2 regions of the Streptomyces sp. NPDC051976 genome follow, and region 2 is predicted to be linked to the other one. Evidence: riboswitches for the same ligand, from Rfam matches in the RefSeq annotation. Region 2 holds a riboswitch; the other holds the start of a gene.
The links. A riboswitch is a leader RNA that binds a small molecule or an ion and turns the genes downstream of it on or off. The one in region 2 is predicted to bind cobalamin.

Region 1 (8,261 bases), on a different contig from region 2:
CAGTCCCTCCTGGGCGGTGCGGAACAGCACCACCTCGACCGCGGGCGGCAGCGGCACGGGGGCGCCGGTGACCTCGACACGGACGGTCACCCCTGACGTCCGCGACCAGCGCCCGGCCAGCTCCTCGATCGCCTCGGGCAGATGCGCGGCCTCGTCCAACGGGCCGGGCCGCAGCGCCTGCACCGAGCGGCGCGCCTCGGCCAGGCTCTCCCTGGCCAGCGTGCGGGCCAGCTCCCGGTGCCTGGCGCGGCGCTCGGGGTCGGCGTCGAACCGCTCGGCCGCTTCGAGCTGGGTGACGATGCCGGTCAGGCCCTGCGCGAGGGTGTCGTGGATCTCGCCCGCCATCCGCTGCCGCTCGTCCAGGATCCCGGCCTCGCGGGCCTGGGTGACGAGCTGGGCGTGCAGTCCGGCGTTCTCGTCCATCGTCTCGCGCAACCGCCGGTTGGCCTCGGCGAGTGCGGACAGGTCCCTGGCGCGCTGCCTGCTGCGGATGTCCTCCTCGATGCCCTGGTAGGTGATGACCCCGGCGACGACCATGTTCACCAGCACCAGCCCGGCGTAGACCACGAGCGTGCCGCCGTGCAGATTGGCGAACCCGCCGACCTGGGTGGTGGCCATCGCGGCCGCGTTGAGCGCGATGGCCGGGACCCACAGGCCGCGCGGCAGGACCGCCACCTTGAGGTAGCCGGTGAAGCCGAAGAAGCCGAACAGCGGGCTGACGTAGACCGTGGCGGCGATCAGGACGAGCAGGCCCGCGAAGAAGACGATCGCCCGGGCGCGCTTCCCCTCGGGCGTCGGGTACGGCACCCCGGCGAAGCGCAGCCACAGCGCGGCCGCCGCGGACAGGCCGACGGCCGCCCCCAGGGTGCCCGCCGTGTGCGGCCCGAGGGCCACGACGAGCACGAGGGAGACGGCGAGGCCCATGTAGGGCAGGTTCTCCAGGAGCCGCTCACGGCGCTCCTGCGCGACATCCTCGTTCACCGGTCCATCATTCCCAACGGAACACGCGGGCGGCGACCAGGCTGCCGATCACGGTGTACGCCGCCAGCACGGCCAGGTGCTGCCATAGCGATCCGGTGCCCGCCCAGGCCGCCATCACCGCGCCGAAGGGGACGAACTCGCCGATGCGCTGCAGCACGTGCGGCATCTGGGCCACGGGGAAGTACAGGCCGCTGAAGAAGAAGTTGAGCACCATCAGCGGCACCCCCAGGCCGCTGGCCTCGCCCGCGGTCCTGGCGAGGGCGGCGACGATCAGGCCGAGGGCGAAGACGGCCGTGCTGCCGAGCAGGAAGGCGACGAAGACCGTGCCGAGGTTCGCCGGCGCCTGGACGTCGAAGGCCAGCGCGCCGATGGAGGTGATCAGCACGACCCCGACGGCGGCTACGGCGGCGACCACCGCGAGCAGCGCGGCGAGCATCCCGGCGGCGGGCACCGGGCTCACCGACAGCCTGCGCAGCACGCCCTTCTCGCGGAAGGAGGCCATCGTCGTCGGCAGTGCGGTGAAGGCCACGAACAGCGGGACCATCGCGGCGATGGTGGGGACGTAGACGTCGATGACGCTCTTGCCGTCCAGGGTCTTCTGCGCGGTCTGGAACGCCGGGATGTTGCCGAAGATCACCACCATCGCCACCGGCAGGACCAGCCAGATCAGTGCGGCGGGCTCGCGCAGCAGCAGCTTCGCCTGGGTGACGGTCAGGGTGCGGAAGCCCTTCCTGGTCATCCTGAGGGTGGGCAGGGCCTGCACGCTCATGTCTGGTTCTCCTTCTGGTGGTTCGGGTGAGGGGCGGAAGGGGGCGGGTTCAGACCAGCTCGTCGCGGCCGGTCAGCGCGATGAAGGCGTCGTCGAGGCTGGCCTGTTCGACCCGCAGGTCGGCGGCGATGATGTGGCGGCGGGCCAGCAGCGAGGTGACGGCCTGCACCAGGTTCCCGGTGCCGCCGATCTCGATCTGCGGGCCGTGCCAGGTCACGGTGGTCACCTCGGGCAGTGCCCGCAGCAGCTCCTCGTCGAGCGGCGCCGACGGCCGGAACCGCATCCGCTGGGTCTGCCCGCCGCGCGAGGCCAGCCCGGCGGGGGTGTCGACGGCCACCACGCGCCCGGAGTCGATCAGCGCGAGCCGGTCGCACAGCCGCTCGGCCTCCTCCATGAAGTGGGTGACCAGCAGGACGGTGACGCCCGCGTCGCGGACCTGCTCCACCAGTTCCCAGGTGCTCCGGCGGGCGTGCGGGTCGAGCCCGGTGGTCAGTTCGTCGAGGATCACCACCTTCGGGCCGCCGACCATCGCCAGCGCGATGGCCAGCCGCTGCTTCTGGCCCCCGGAGAGGTTCTTGAACCGGGTGTCCGCCTTGTCCGCCAGCCCCAACCGCTCCATCAGCGGCGCCACCTCGACCGGCCGCTCGTAGAAGGACGCGTACAGCTCCAGCGCCTCGCGGACCTTCAACTTGTCCGGCAGGCCGCTCTCCTGGAGTTGTACGCCCAGCACCTGGCGCAGCGCGTCGCGGTCGGCGCGCGGGTCGAGGCCGAGGACGGAGACCCGGCCGCCGTCGGCGGGGCGCAGGCCCGACAGGCACTCGACGGTGGTGGTCTTGCCCGCCCCGTTGGGGCCGAGGACGCCGAAGATCTCGCCCTCCTCGACGCTGAACGACACGTCGTGGACCGCCACGTCGTTCCCGTACCGCTTGTGCAGGTGCTCGACCTCGATGACCGACATTCCCCGTGCCTCCTCGGGCGACCGTCCGGCGTTCTGCCGTTGACTCGACAATCCCGTGCGGGGCCCTTCCGGCGGATCGACCAGCGGGCGGCTCCTGGCGCCGATCCGGTGGATCCCGGTGGTCCACCGATCGGTTGATGCGCCGCGGCGGTCAAGCGGCGTATGTCACAGCCGGGGTGGGCACGATTGACGTGCCCATTCAGCCGCCCATACGCTTTGTCCCGTGATGGCGTGAGGAAGCTGGTGAGAATCCGGCACGGTCGCGCCACTGTGAATCCGGTGTCCATCGAGGAGACAACCGGTGAGTCAGATACTTCGCCGTCACGACGCCCCATTCGACCGAGGGACGCTGAATCCCTGAAGGAGGCTCACCCGTGAGCAGTGTGTCCGCACCCACCACGTCCGCCACGCCGATTGTCATGCCCATCTCGAAGGCGGTGATGTGGCTGGTCGGCACCGCGCTTCTGGCGTTCGCCGTCTACTACTTCATCGGTGTCGACCAGGGCGCCGTCTCCGTGTTCGGCAAGGACATGCACATCCACGAGTTCGTGCACGACGCCCGCCACTTCCTCGGCTTCCCCTGCCACTGACCGGCTGAGCGGACCGACGGAAAACTCGACATGGAAAAGAAACTCATCCTGCGCGGCGTCCTCGTCGGCGCGGTGGCCGGCCTGCTCGCGTTCCTGTTCGCCAGGATCTTCGCCGAGCCGCAGATCAACAAGGCGATCGACTACGAGAGTGGCCGGGACGCCGCGCAGGCGGCGCTCGACAAGGCCGCGGGGCTGCCCGCGGAGGCGGCGGGCCCCGATCTGTTCAGCCGGAGCATCCAGGCCAACGTCGGTATCGGCGTCGGCATGATCTTCTTCGGCATGGCGATGGGCGCGCTCTTCGCCGTGGCGTACTGCGTGTGCCTGGGCCGTACCGGCGGGCTGCGGGCGCGTCCCCTGGCGCTGCTGGTCGCGGGCGGCGGGTTCCTCGGCATCTACCTGGTGCCGTTCCTGAAGTACCCGGCCAATCCGCCCGCCATCGGCCACGAGGACACCATCAAGGCCCGCAGCGGCCTGTATCTGCTGATGGTGCTGTTCTCGCTGCTGTTCCTGGTCGGGGCGGTGTGGCTCGGCCAGCGCCTCAAGGAGCGGTACGGCAACTGGAACGCCAGTCTGCTGGCCGCCGGGGCGTTCGTGGTGGCGATCGGCGTGGTGATGCTCGTCCTGCCGTCGCTCGGCCATCTCGCGTACAACAAGGAGCACTTCGGCAACCACGCGACCGAGACGCCGCTGCCGCTGACCGACGGGAAGGGCAGGATCGTCTATCCGGGGTTCCCGGCCGACGTGCTGTTCTCCTTCCGCTTCTACTCGGTGGCCGCGCAGCTCCTGCTGTGGACGGTGATCGGGCTGGCCTTCGGGCCGCTGGCCGAGCGGGTGCTGAGCCCGCGGGCGGCGACGGCCTCCGCCCGCGCCACCCGGGTGGACCCGGTCGGCGCGTGAGCGAACCGACTCAAGCGGGGCCGGCGGCCGCCCAGCCGCCGGCCCCTGCGTCGTTCACGGACCCGGCCTCCGCCTCCACCGCGGAGCCGCTGATCGCCGAACTGGCCGCGCTCGGGCCGTTCTTCGCCGCCCTGACACACCCCGACGACGCGCCGCCGCGCGAGCCGTGGCGCTCGATGGGCGAACTCGCCCACGATCCCGCCGTCCTGGGCGAGCGGATCGCGGCCGTCCGCGGCTTTCTCGCGGCGGGCGGCGGGCAGCGGCCGGACGCCGTCGAGGAGCGGGTCGCCGCGTCCGTGGCCCATCTCGGCCTGGTGGCACGGCTGGTCTCCCCCGCACTCGCCGTCGCCGTGCTGGGCGGCGCCGCCCCGACCGGGGTGAGCCTGGCGCGGCTGCGCTGGCAGCCCACCCTCGGCGGACCCTGGCCGCTGTCGCTCCCGCACTCCGCCGTCACCGTCGGCGCCGACGCCGACGCCGACGCCGATCCTGAACGGCTCGCCGACGCGCTCGCCCGGCACGTACTCGACGGCCCGGTACGCGAGTTGGCCGACGCCGTCGCGCCGTGGCGGGTGTCCCCGCACATCCTGTGGGGCAACACCGCCTCGGCCCTGAACGGCGCCGCCACCATGCTCGCCGCCGCCCGCCCGGCGTCCGCCGCCCGGGTACGCGCCGTGACCGCGCTGCTGCTCGACCGGCCGCCGCTGGCCGGTACGAGCACGACGGCGGCCCCGCCCGGCCGCGCCTTCCGCCGCCGCAGCTGCTGTCTCATCTACCGCGCGGCACCCGACCGGGCGGGCGCGCTGTGCGGGGACTGCGCGCTCGACCGGCCGGAGTAAGGCACTCGCCTGTCGGCGAGTCATGGGCGGTCCACGCGTGATCCGCGGAAACGCGGCCCAGGGCGTGTCCGCGACGTGGCGTCGCCCGCCGGGAGGGCGGGGCGGGTGCCGATCACTACGGTCGCGTAGAGCTCCTCCGAGGTCGCCACCCGGGTGGTCAGGCCGCCCGCGGTGAAGATCTCCACGGCGGGCGGCGCCTGGCGCTCGCTGGTCTCGACGAGCAGCGAGCCGCCCGGGGCCAGCCAGGACGGCGCCCCGGCCACCACCCGGCGCATCACGTCGAGGCCGTCGGGGCCGCCGTCGAGGGCGAGGAGCGCCTCGTGGTCGCGGGCCTCGGCCGGCAGGAAGCCGACCGATTCGCTGGGCACGTAGGGCACGTTGGCGGCCAGCACGCCGATCCGGCCGCGCAGTGCGGCGGGCAGCGCCGCGTAGAGGTCGCCCTCGTGGACCAGACCGCCCCCCGCGCCCAGATTGCGCCGGGCGCAGACCACCGCCGCCGGGTCGAGGTCGGCGGCGTGCAGGGTGATGTCGTCGTGGGCCGCGGCCAGCGCGGCGCCTATCGCGCCCGCGCCGCAGCACAGGTCGACCACGACGGCGCCGGGCGAGACGAGTGCGGCGGCCTGCCGGACCAGGAACTCGGTGCGGCGGCGGGGCACGAACACCCCGGGGTCGACGGCGATCCGCAGACCGCAGAACTCCGCCCAGCCGACGACGTGTTCGAGGGGCAGTCCGGCCACCCGCCGCTCCACCATGGCGGCGAGTTCTCCGGGAGTACGTGCGGAGGAGACGAGGATCCGCGCCTCGTCCTCGGCGAAGACGCAGCCCGCGGTTCTGAGGGTGGTGACGACGGTGGATTCGCGCAGGGGTGTGACGAAGTCCGACATGAAAGCCTTTCGGGAAGCCCATGGGGCGCTCCCCGGCCTCACCTACGTCGGAGAGACCGCACGGCCGTACGGCGGGAGCACCCGGCCTGTCGCAGCGGTGATGGTTCCCACCTCCCCGGCTTCTCGCGGTCGGTCACTGACGGCACCGACCCTACCGCACGCCGCGCCCGCGGTGTCCTGCGTTCGGGCTGTTCAGCGCGGTGGCCGGGGGCCTCGCAGGGCCAGGGCGACGCAGGCGGCGGTCGCGGCCAGGGCGAGGGCGGCCGGGAGCCGGGCCCAACTGGTGGCGGCCAGCGGGACGGTGGCGACCAGGAAGACGACCGCGGCGGCGCCCGCCGCCGTCAGCGCCGGGGTCCGGGTGACCGCGCCGGGAGGCGCGGTGGAGCCGCGGGTCCAGACGTCGGTGACCAGCAGGTAGGCGACGAACAGCCCGGTCACGCAGGCCGCGAGCCAGACCGGCGGGTCCGACACCGCCGCCAGCACCACCGAGCCCGCGGCGAGCAGGGTCGTCCGCCGTCGCTCCGCCACATGGAACCAGCGCAGCGAATTCTGCACCGGCCGCGCGTCCACGATCGGCGCCGCCCACCACGCGGCCGCCGCGACGAGGGCGATCCCCAGCAGCGCGGCCGGGGTGACCCGTACGGCCGCCGGCGGGTTACAGGCAGCCACGGCGAGGGCGGTGCCCAGGCAGCGGGCGGCGAGCCGGTCGCCTGAGAGCGGCGCGCGGCCGGCGCCGGTGGTGCCCGCGGTCGGGGCGGTCGGCGAGGCGGTCGGCGAGGTCATCGGCGGGCTCCCTGGATACGGGTGCGCAGGAGGGGCGCCAGCGCCAGGTCGAGGGTGCGGCCCGGCTCGTGGGTGACGACGGCGATGCCGCTGCGGGTGAGGGCGAACCGCATCGCGTCGCGGTCGGCGCGCCACAGCCGCAGGGCGAGTTCCGCGGCGCTGTCGCCGCGTTCGGTCTCCGGGTCGCCGGACGGGATCTCCACGACCACCATCGGGTTGGCCCGGGCGCGTACCTGGTGCAGGACGTCGAGGATGCGCTGGTCGGTCAGCGGGGTGAAGACATAGACCAGGGCGCCCTCCGGCAGGGCGGGCGGCGGCAGGCTTCTGACGCCGTCGGCGCGGTGGGCCAGGTCCTTGCGGACCTCCAGCACGCTCTCGATGATCCGGTAGAAGTACCCGCCGCCGCTGCCCGGTTGCAGCCAGCGGGTCACGCCGCCGACCGAGACCACGCCGACCCGGTCGTGGGTGCGCAGATACGCCCGCACCAGTCCGGCGGCGGCGCGGAAGGTCTCGTCCAGCGACGACGTCGCGGTGGCCGGGTCGCGGACGTCGGTGAGCACGTCCAGCAGCACGACGGTGTCGGCGGCGCGCTCGGCGGCGAACTGGTGCAGTTGCAGGGAGCCGCGGCGGGTGGTCGCCGGCCAGTGGATGCGCCGCTGCCGTTCGCCGATGACGTACGGGTGGACGCCGGTGACCTCGACGCCCTCGCCGCGCTGCACCGAGGTGTGCTCGCCGAGGCGCTGCGGCAGCCGGACGGGGATCGGGGTGATGCCGGTACGGGTCGGCAGCGGGAAGACCGCGATCTCGCCGAGGTCGGCGCGCACCGTGCGGCGGGCGACGCCGCCGCTGTCGTAGAGGTCGACGTCGACGGTGCCGAGCGACCAGCGGCCCCAGCGGGTCGCGGTCAGCCGCAGCTCGATCAGCGACCGCCCCACGGTGAGATGGTCCAGGCGTACGCCGGGCCCCAGGGTGACGCCCGGGTCGAGCCGTCCGGCGCCGCCGTCGTGGGTGACAGTGATCCGCGCGGTCACCTGCTCGTTCTCGAACAGCCGCCGCGCCGGTACGTCCACGGTCACGGCCATGTGCGTGGCGCGTGGCTCGCGGGGCAGCGCGAGGGCGAGCAGGGCCAGCGGTGCGGCGGCCAGCGCCAGCAGCCAGGGACGGCCGGTGACCAGCGCGGCGGCCACGGCCACCGCGGCGACGGTGGCGAGACCGAGGGCGCGCTCACCCGCCCGCCAGCCGGTCGGCGGGGGCGGCGGCGGTTCCGCGGGGCGGCCGGTCTCGGGCTGGGCTCCGCCGAGCGCCCGGTCCACGGCGGCCGCGGCGCGGTCGGTCATGAGGCGACCGGGGCCCGCTGCGCCAGCGGCACCGTCTTCGGCGCGGCGACGGACCTGACGATCTCGCGGATCACCTCGTCGGAGTCGATCTGCCGTACCCACAGCTCCGGTTTGAGCGTGACCCGGTGTGCCAGCGCGGGCACCGCGACCGCCTTGACGTCCTCCGGGGTCACGTAGTCGCGCAAGGAGAGCAGCGCGCGGGCGCGGGCGAGCTGGACCAGTGCCA
Region 2 (8,261 bases):
CAACTCCGCCTGCTCGGCGTACCCGAACGTGAACGCGGGCCCCGCGGCCACCGCCACCACCGGCCACCCGCGGCGCTTCTCTCCCCCACCCCGCCCCTTCCCGAAGTCCTCAATCTCCCCCAGACTCCGTCCGGGAGGTGCCCCCAGACGGGCTGAAAATTCAGCCCGTCCGGCGCTTGAGGACCGGGGTCCGGGGCGGAGCCCCGGTTTCGGGAAGGGGCGGGTCAGGGGAGAAGGCCCGCCGCAGGCGTCCACCTCGGTGGCGGCGTCCCAGGTGTCGCCCGGCAAGGGCGGGGCGCTGCGGGCCAGGGCGAGGAGGGCCTCCAGGTCACAGGTCTCGCGCACGCGCCCGGCGAGCTCGCGCACCCAGGAGACCGCGTCGGCGCGCCGCTCGGCGACCGGCACGAGCCCGAGGTGCCGGGAGGGCACCTGGACGACGGGGGCGCGCCGCAGGACGCCGAGGACGGGCACACCGGACTCGTCGAGCGCGTCCCGCAGCAGCGCCTCGTGCCGGTCGGTGCCGACCTTGTTGAGGATGACGCCGCCGATCCGCACCTCGGGGTCCCAGGAGGCGAAGCCGTGGACGAGCGCGGCGACCGAGCGGGACTGCGACGAGGCGTCCACCACCAGCACCACCGGCGCCCGCAGCACCTTCGCGGCCTGCGCCGTGGACGCCAGCTCGCCCAGCCCGGAGGCGCCGTCGTACAGGCCCATCACGCCCTCGACGACGGCGAGTTCGCAGCCCGCGGCGCCGTGCGCGAAGAGCGGGACCAGCCGTTCGGTGCCGCACAGGTAGGCGTCGAGGTTGCGGCCGGGGCGCCCGGTCGCCAGCGTGTGGTAGCCGGGATCGATGTAGTCGGGGCCGACCTTGTGCGGCGAGACGGCGAGCCCGGCCTCGGTGAACGCCGCCATCAGGCCGGTGGCGACGGTGGTCTTGCCGCTGCCGGAGGCGGGCGCGGCGATGACCAGCCGGGGGACGGAGATCACCACTCGATCCCTCGCTGGCCCTTCTGGCCCGCGTCCATCGGGTGCTTGACCTTCGTCATCTCGGTGACCAGATCGGCGGCGTCCAGCAGCGCGGCGGGCGCGTTGCGGCCGGTGATGACAACGTGCTGGGCGCCGGGGCGGTCGCGTAGCACGGACACCACCTCGTCGGTGTCGACCCAGCCCCAGTGCATCGGGTACGCGAACTCATCCAGCACGTAGAACCGGTACCGCTCCGCTGCCAGGTCCCGCTTGACCTGCTCCCAGCCCTCGCGGGCCGCCTCCTCGCTGGAGGAGATGTCGCGCTGCACCCAGGACCAGCCCTCGCCCATCTTGTGCCAGGTGACGGTGCCGCCCTCGCCGGAGTCGCCGAGCACCCGCAGCGCCCGCTCCTCGCCGACCTTCCACTTCGCCGACTTGACGAACTGGAACACCCCGACCGGCCACCCCTGGTTCCAGGCCCGCAGCGCCATCCCGAAGGCCGCGGTCGACTTCCCCTTGCCGGTACCGGTGTGCACCATCGTCAGCGGACGGTTCCGGCGCTGCCGGGTCGTCAGTCCGTCGTCCGGTACGGAACTCGGCTGTCCCTGTGGCATTACGCGGCCCTCCGTACGTCCTTGACCAGCGCGGACACGGCGTCCGCGCGCAACTCCCGCAAGCTCACCGCGACGCCGCCCAACTCCTGGGCGAGCGCGGTCGCCAGACCCAGCCGCACCGGGCCCGACTCGCAGTCCACGACCACCGACGCGGTGCCCTCGGCGGCCAGCAGCCGGGCCGCGCGGGCGCCCAGCAGCACCGGTTCCGGGCCGCCGGTCGCCCGGCCGTCGGTGACCACGACCAGCAGCGGGCGGCGCGAGGCGTCCCGCAGCCGCTCGATCCGCAGCACCTCGCGGGCCTTGAGCAGCCCGGCGGCCAGCGGCGTACGGCCACCGGTCGGCAGCCGCTCCAGCCGGGCGGCGCCCGCCTCCACCGACGACGTCGGGGGCAGGGCCAGTTCGGCGCCGGAGCCGCGGAAAGTGACCAGGCCGACCTTGTCGCGGCGCTGGTAGGCGTCGAGCAGCAGCGACAGCACCGCGCCCTTGACCGCGCTCATGCGCTGCCGCGCGGCCATCGAACCGGAGGCGTCGACGACGAACAGCACGAGATTGCCCTCGCGGCCCTCGCGGACGGCCTGCCGCAGATCGTCGCGGCGCACCACGAGGCCGGGCCCCGACCGGCCGCGGGCGTGCTGGTGCGGGGCCGCCGCCTGGACGGTGGCGGCCAGATGCAGCTTGGTGAGCTGGCCCTGGGGCCGCCGCGCCCCGGTGGTGCGGCCGTGCGCGGTACGGGCCCGGGAGCGCCGTCCGGCCGCGCCCTCGCCCAGCCCCGGCACGTCGAAGTGCCGTGCCTTGAAGGGTTCCGCGGCGCCGACCGCCGCCTGCTCGCCGCCGCCGGCGAGGGCGGGCCGGGGCTCGGGCACCTCCGGTTCGGACTCACGCGGCTCGGGCACACCGGGCTCGCGCTCGCCGCTGTCGGGCGCCCGGCTCTCCTCGGGGCCGTCGGCGGGCGGCCGGTCGCCACCGGGGCCACCGCCGTCGTCCGGCCCGTCGCCGTCAGGACCGCCGTCCGGGTCCGGGTCGTCCTCGTCCTCGCCGCGGGACCGCTCCAGCGTCTCGTCGAGCTTGTCCTCGTCGAGGCCGGGCGCGTCGAAGGGGTTGCGGCGGCGCCGGTGCGGCAGCGCGAGCAGCGCGGCCTGCCGTACGTCCTCGGGAAGCACCTCCGTACGGCCCGCCCACGCGGCCAGCGCCGTCGCGGCGCGGGCCATCACGATGTCAGCCCGCATCCCGTCCACCTCGAACGCCGCGCAGGTCGCGGCGATCTGGCGCAGCGCGCTGTCGCCGAGCCGCACCGTCGGCAGCAACTCCCGTGCCGTGGTGATCTGTTCGCGTACCGCCTGCTCCTCGGCGGCCCAACGCGCCGCGAAACCGGCCGGGTCGGCGTCGTACGCGAGCCGCCGCCTGACCACCTCCACCCGCTCGTCGGTCTCGCGGGAGGCGGTGACCTCCACCGTCAGACCGAACCGGTCGAGCAACTGCGGCCGCAGCTCGCCCTCTTCGGGGTTCATCGTGCCGACCAGCAGGAAGCGGGCCGCGTGCCGGACCGAGACGCCCTCGCGCTCGACGTAGCTGGCGCCCATCGCGGCGGCGTCCAGCAGCAGGTCCACCAGGTGGTCGTGGAGCAGGTTGACCTCGTCGACGTAGAGCAGACCTCGGTGGGCCGCCGCCAGCAGGCCGGGCTCGAACGCCTTGACGCCCTCGGCCAGGGCGCGTTCGATGTCCAGCGCGCCGACGAGGCGGTCCTCCGAGGCGCCGACCGGCAGCTCCACCATCCGGGCCGCCCGCGATCCGGGGCGGACATCGGCGGCGTGCGGGCCGTCGGGGCACGCCGGGTCGGGCGCGGCGGGGTCGCAGGAGAACCGGCAGCCGGGCACGACGCCCACCTCCGGCAGCAGCGAGGACAGGGCGCGTACCGCCGTCGACTTGGCGGTGCCCTTCTCGCCGCGGACCAGGACGCCGCCGACCGCCGGGCTCACCGCGTTCAGCAGCAGCGCCAGCCGCAGGTCCTCCTGGCCCACCAGGGCGGTGAACGGGTACGGGGTCACGCTGCCTCCTCGTTGTCGCGGATACCGCTGATCACAGGGATCGCGGATGGGGTGGTCACGGGGCCCCCGGGGGGACGAACGGGAGTCCGGCGGGCGCGCCGTCCTCGATCAGCCGCAGCAGCGCCGCGGTGTCCGCGTGCTCCTCGATGAGATCGCCGAGCCGGTCGAGCTGCTCCTCGCGCAGCGCGCCGAACGCGGTGTCGGGCGCCGGGACGAACCGGCGGCCCGCCATGGCCGCGACCCGCCGCAGGAACGCCCGGCGGAAGCCGTCGCTCTCCAGCGAGCCGTGCCAGTGGGTGCCCCAGACCGCGCCCGACCTGCAGCCGTCGAGGAACTCCTCGTCGCCGCCGCCGACCTCGGCCACGCCGTGGTGGATCTCGTACCCCTCGACGCGTTCCCCGTACGCCTCGCCGACCGGCCGGGCCAGCGTCTTCTCGGCGGCGAACCGCACCCGTACCGGCAGCAGGCCGAGACCGGCGACGCTGCCCGCCTTCGACTCGACGTCGTCGTCGATCCGGGTCCCGAGCATCTGGAAGCCGCCGCAGACGCCCAGCACCGGGCGGCCCTCCGCGGCCCGCCGCACCACCGCGTCGGCCAGGCCGCGGGCGCGCAGCCACTCCAGCGCCCGCACGGTGCCCCGGGTGCCGGGCAGCACCACCAGATCGGCGTCCGCCAGCTCCTGCGGCCGGTCCACGAACCGCACCACGACACCGGGTTCGGCGGCGAGCGCGTCCACGTCGGTGAAGTTCGACATCAGCGGTACCGCGGCGACCGCGACCCGCAGCACGTCCTCGCCGTGCGGCGGCCGCACCACGGACTCCCGAACGGCGCCCCGCAAGGAGACGTTGAGCCCGTCCTCCTCGTCGATGCCCAGGCCGTGCGCGTACGGCAGCACGCCGAGGGTGGGGCGGCCGGTGAGCTTGTCCAGCATGTCCAGGCCGGGCTGGAGCAGGGAGACGTCGCCGCGGAACTTGTTGACGAGATAGCCCGCGACCAGCGCCTGGTCCTCGGGCGCGAGCAGGGCGGTGGTGCCGAAGAAGGAGGCGAAGACGCCGCCGCGGTCGATGTCGCCGACCACCACCACCGGCAGTCCGGCCCTACGGGCCAGGCCCATGTTGACGATGTCGGTACGCCGCAGGTTGATCTCCGCCGGGCTGCCCGCGCCCTCGCAGATCACCGCGTCGTACCGGCCGCGCAGCTCCTCCAGGCACCCGGCGACGGTCTCCAGCAGCGCGGGCCGCCGCTCGCCGTGGTAGCCGCGGGCGCTCATCTCGCCCACCGCCTTGCCCAGCAGCACCACCTGGCTGCTGCGGTCGCTGCCGGGCTTGAGCAGCACCGGGTTCATCAGCGCCGACGGCTCCACGCGGGCCGCCTGCGCCTGCATCGCCTGGGCCCGCCCGATCTCGGCGCCCTCGCGGGTGACGAACGAGTTCAGCGACATGTTCTGCGCCTTGAACGGCGCCACGCGCACGCCCTGCCGGACCAGCCAGCGGCAGATGCCCGCGGTCACCACGCTCTTCCCGGCGTCCGACGTCGTCCCGGCGACAAGCAACCCCCCACCTCTCGGGCTCACTTCGGTCCCCCCTTCGGTTGATGCCCGCCGGACACGGCGGAACCACCCCGCCGGGCACGGCGGATCGCGGCGGCGGTCAGACGGGCGGTGGCGGCGGTGGCCAGGGCCAGGGCGCTGACGCGGCGGGAGAGCCGGACGGCGCGGGCGATGTCGGCGGCGGTGGGCGGCGGCAGGTCCGCGCCCAGGACCGGGCGGTGCTCGGTGCGGCCCGCGTAGGACAGCGTGCCGCCCAGCCGCAGCCGCAGCGCCCCGGCGAACGCGGCTTCCACCGGGCCCGCGTTGGGGCTGGGGTGCAGCGCCGCGTCCCGCCGCCACACGCGCAGCGCGCCGCGCGGATCGGGTCCGGCGAGCGCCGCGAGGCCGGCGGTGAGCCGGGCGCCCGGCCAGCCCGCGACGTCGTCGAGACGGGCGGCGGCCCACCCGAAGCGCAGGAAGCGCGGCGACCGGTGGCCGACCATCGCGTCCAGGGTGTTGACCGCGCGGAAGCCGACGAGGCCCGGCACTCCGCCCGCGGCGCCCCACACCAGGGCGCCGACGACGGCGTCCGAGGTGTTCTCGGCGACCGACTCGACGACGGCCCGCGCGATGCCCGCCGCGTCCAGCGCCTGCGGGTCGCGTCCGCACAGATGCGGCAGCCGCGCGCGGGCGGCCGCCAGATCGCCGGCCTCCAGCGCCGCCCCGATCAGCCGCGCCTCGCGGGCCAGCGACTCACCGCCCAGCACCGACCAGGTCGCGGCGGCGGTCAGCGCCACGGAGAGCGCGGCGCAGGAGCGTACGGCTCGCTGGGCGAGCGCGGCGCCGCCCACGGCACCCCCGGCGCACAGCGCCGTGAAGACCGCGCCACTGGCCCGGTCGTCGCGCCACAGCCGGCGTTCCAGCGCACCCGCCGCGCGCCCGAAGGCCGCGACCGGATGGCCGCGGCGCGGGTCGCCCGCGAGGAGGTCGCCGAGAAAGCCGAGCGTGGCGCCGTACGCGAAAACGCGGTCGGCACGCATCTGTTCAGGCCGCCGTCACATCCGCGGGGAACGCGGGGGAGGGCGTGGGCGTGTCGGGGTCCGTGGGGCGGACCGCTCGCGCGCTTCGCGTGCCGGGCATGGCAGAAGTCCTCACTCAGGGTCCGCGCCCTGGCTCGACGTACCGGCGGTGAGAGTCTCCTGGCTCCCGGATCTACGCACTCCCGGTCTTCCAGCCGGACTTCCGGCCGTGACGTACGGGTTGGGAGTGCACTCCCCGGTGACAGTGGCGGGACCGCGCCGGATTCGCACCGGACTTCCTCTCCTGCCGCCGCATGGCCTCCGCAGTCCACCACGTGCGCGCAGGCCCGTCAACTGACCCTTGACCTGGGCAGACTGAGTGTGTCCAGGTCCACACCACGACGGCGGCCGCCGACCGGAGTCGACGGCCGCCGAGGTGGCGTGGCGCGTGGCCCGCGGGTGCGGGCCGGGGTCAGGCGACGATCAGGTAGATGCCCCAGGAGACCGCCGCCGCGCAGGCCGCGAAGCAGAGGTAGCCGGCGGCGCGGGCGAGCACGGCGGCGCCGCCCCCGCCCTGTCCGCCGGCGGCGGGGGCGGTCTTGGACAGACCGACGATGCCGAGGGTGAAGAGGCCCACCAGGCCCACGGTCGCCACCAGGGTGACGCCGAGGACGGTGCCGAGGGCCTGCCAGTCGATGGTCATGTGCGTGTCCTTGTCCGGTCCGGGTGCCGGGGTGTCAGGCCGTGGCCGCGGCGCCGGGAACGGCGTCGTTGACGGGCGGGGTGGCGCCGGCGGGCGGCGGGATGACCGCGGCGATCGCGGCCGTGACCGCGCCCTGCGGCTCCGTGGCGAACCCGGTCTCGGGGTCGTTGACGTTGGCGTGGGTGACCGGCTTGCGGCGCGAGGCGGTGCGGATGGCGGCGCAGACCGCGAGGCCGAGTACGGCGACGGCGGTGATGCCCCAGGCGCCCTCGTCGGCCAGGAGCGCGGCGCCCGCCGCGACCAGACCGGCCGCGGGCAGCGTCAGGCCCCATGCGGCGACCATGCGGCCCGCGGTGCTCCACCGGACCACCGCTCCGCTGCGGCCCAGCCCCGCGCCCATCACGGAACCGGAGCAGACCTGCGTGGTGGACAGCGCGAAGCCGAGATGAGACGAGGCGAGGATGGTGGCCGCGGCGCCGGTCTGGGCGGCGAAGCCCTGCTGCGGCTGGATGTCGGTGATGCCCTTGCCCATGGTGCGGATGATCCGCCAGCCGCCCAGGTAGGTGCCGAGCGCGATCGCCGTACCGGCCGAGACGATGACCCACAGCGGCGGGTCGGAGTGCGGGGCGACGATGCCACCGGTGATCAGCGTGAGCGTGATCACACCCATGGTCTTCTGTGCGTCGTTGGTGCCGTGGGCGAGGGAGACCAGGCCGGCCGAGGCGATCTGCCCGGCGCGGTAACCCCTGGACGTGGCCTGCGGGTCGGCGTCGCGGCCGATCCGGTAGGTGAGCCGGGTGGCGAGCGTCGAGGCCAGGCCGGCCACGATCGGCGCGGCGACGGCGGGGATGAGCACCTTCATGACGACGGCCTGGCCGTGCACGCCGTGCGTGCCGACCGAGACCAGCGTGGCGCCGATCAGGCCGCCGAAGAGTGCGTGGGAGGAGCTGGAGGGCAGTCCCGCCAGCCATGTCAGCAGATTCCAGACGATCGCGCCGACCAGGCCCGCGAAGATCACTTCGGGTCTGATCCCGGCGGACTCGTCGATGATCCCGCCGGAGATGGTCTTGGCGACCTCCACCGAGAGGAAGGCGCCGACGAGGTTGAGTACGGCGGACATGGCCACCGCCGTCTTGGGCTTGAGCGCGCCGGTCGAAATGGTGGTGGCCATTGCGTTGGCGGTGTCGTGGAAACCGTTCGTGAAGTCGAACACGAGTGCGGTGGCGATCACGATTCCGATCAGGAGCGTGATGTGTTCCATGGACCCAGGCATTCGTTCGAGCGGACAGTGGCGAGGCGACCGTACGGACTGTGAATGAACGGAAGGTGAACTGACAGCGGCTTTGCGGTGCCGGTGGCCCGGTGTATGTCGCCAGTATCGGGGCG

Region 1: linked by a shared signal. The riboswitch ahead of AB0M29_RS29370 (CbtB-domain containing protein) and the one ahead of AB0M29_RS19730 (cobalamin biosynthesis protein) in region 2 are both predicted to bind cobalamin.

Annotation. Positions count from the first base shown of each region.
Region 1 is NZ_JBFAXL010000036.1:11,548-19,808, reverse strand. It holds gene AB0M29_RS29385 (sensor histidine kinase) at 1-981, opposite strand, end outside; gene AB0M29_RS29380 (ABC transporter permease) at 989-1,750, opposite strand; gene AB0M29_RS29375 (ABC transporter ATP-binding protein) at 1,800-2,708, opposite strand; cobalamin riboswitch at 2,919-3,046, shown strand; gene AB0M29_RS29370 (CbtB-domain containing protein) at 3,149-3,298, shown strand; gene AB0M29_RS29365 (CbtA family protein) at 3,329-4,195, shown strand; gene AB0M29_RS29360 ((2Fe-2S)-binding protein) at 4,192-5,031, shown strand; gene AB0M29_RS29355 (putative protein N(5)-glutamine methyltransferase) at 5,052-5,915, opposite strand; gene AB0M29_RS29350 (hypothetical protein) at 6,108-6,698, opposite strand; gene AB0M29_RS29345 (DUF58 domain-containing protein) at 6,695-8,035, opposite strand; gene AB0M29_RS29340 (MoxR family ATPase) at 8,032-8,261, opposite strand, start outside.
Region 2 is NZ_JBFAXL010000018.1:64,802-73,062, forward strand. It holds gene AB0M29_RS19710 (cobyrinate a,c-diamide synthase) at 1-987, opposite strand, end outside; gene cobO (cob(I)yrinic acid a,c-diamide adenosyltransferase) at 984-1,580, opposite strand; gene AB0M29_RS19720 (putative cobaltochelatase) at 1,580-3,625, opposite strand; gene AB0M29_RS19725 (cobyric acid synthase) at 3,681-5,177, opposite strand; gene AB0M29_RS19730 (cobalamin biosynthesis protein) at 5,195-6,193, opposite strand; cobalamin riboswitch at 6,346-6,475, opposite strand; gene AB0M29_RS19735 (hypothetical protein) at 6,645-6,875, opposite strand; gene AB0M29_RS19740 (inorganic phosphate transporter) at 6,910-8,136, opposite strand.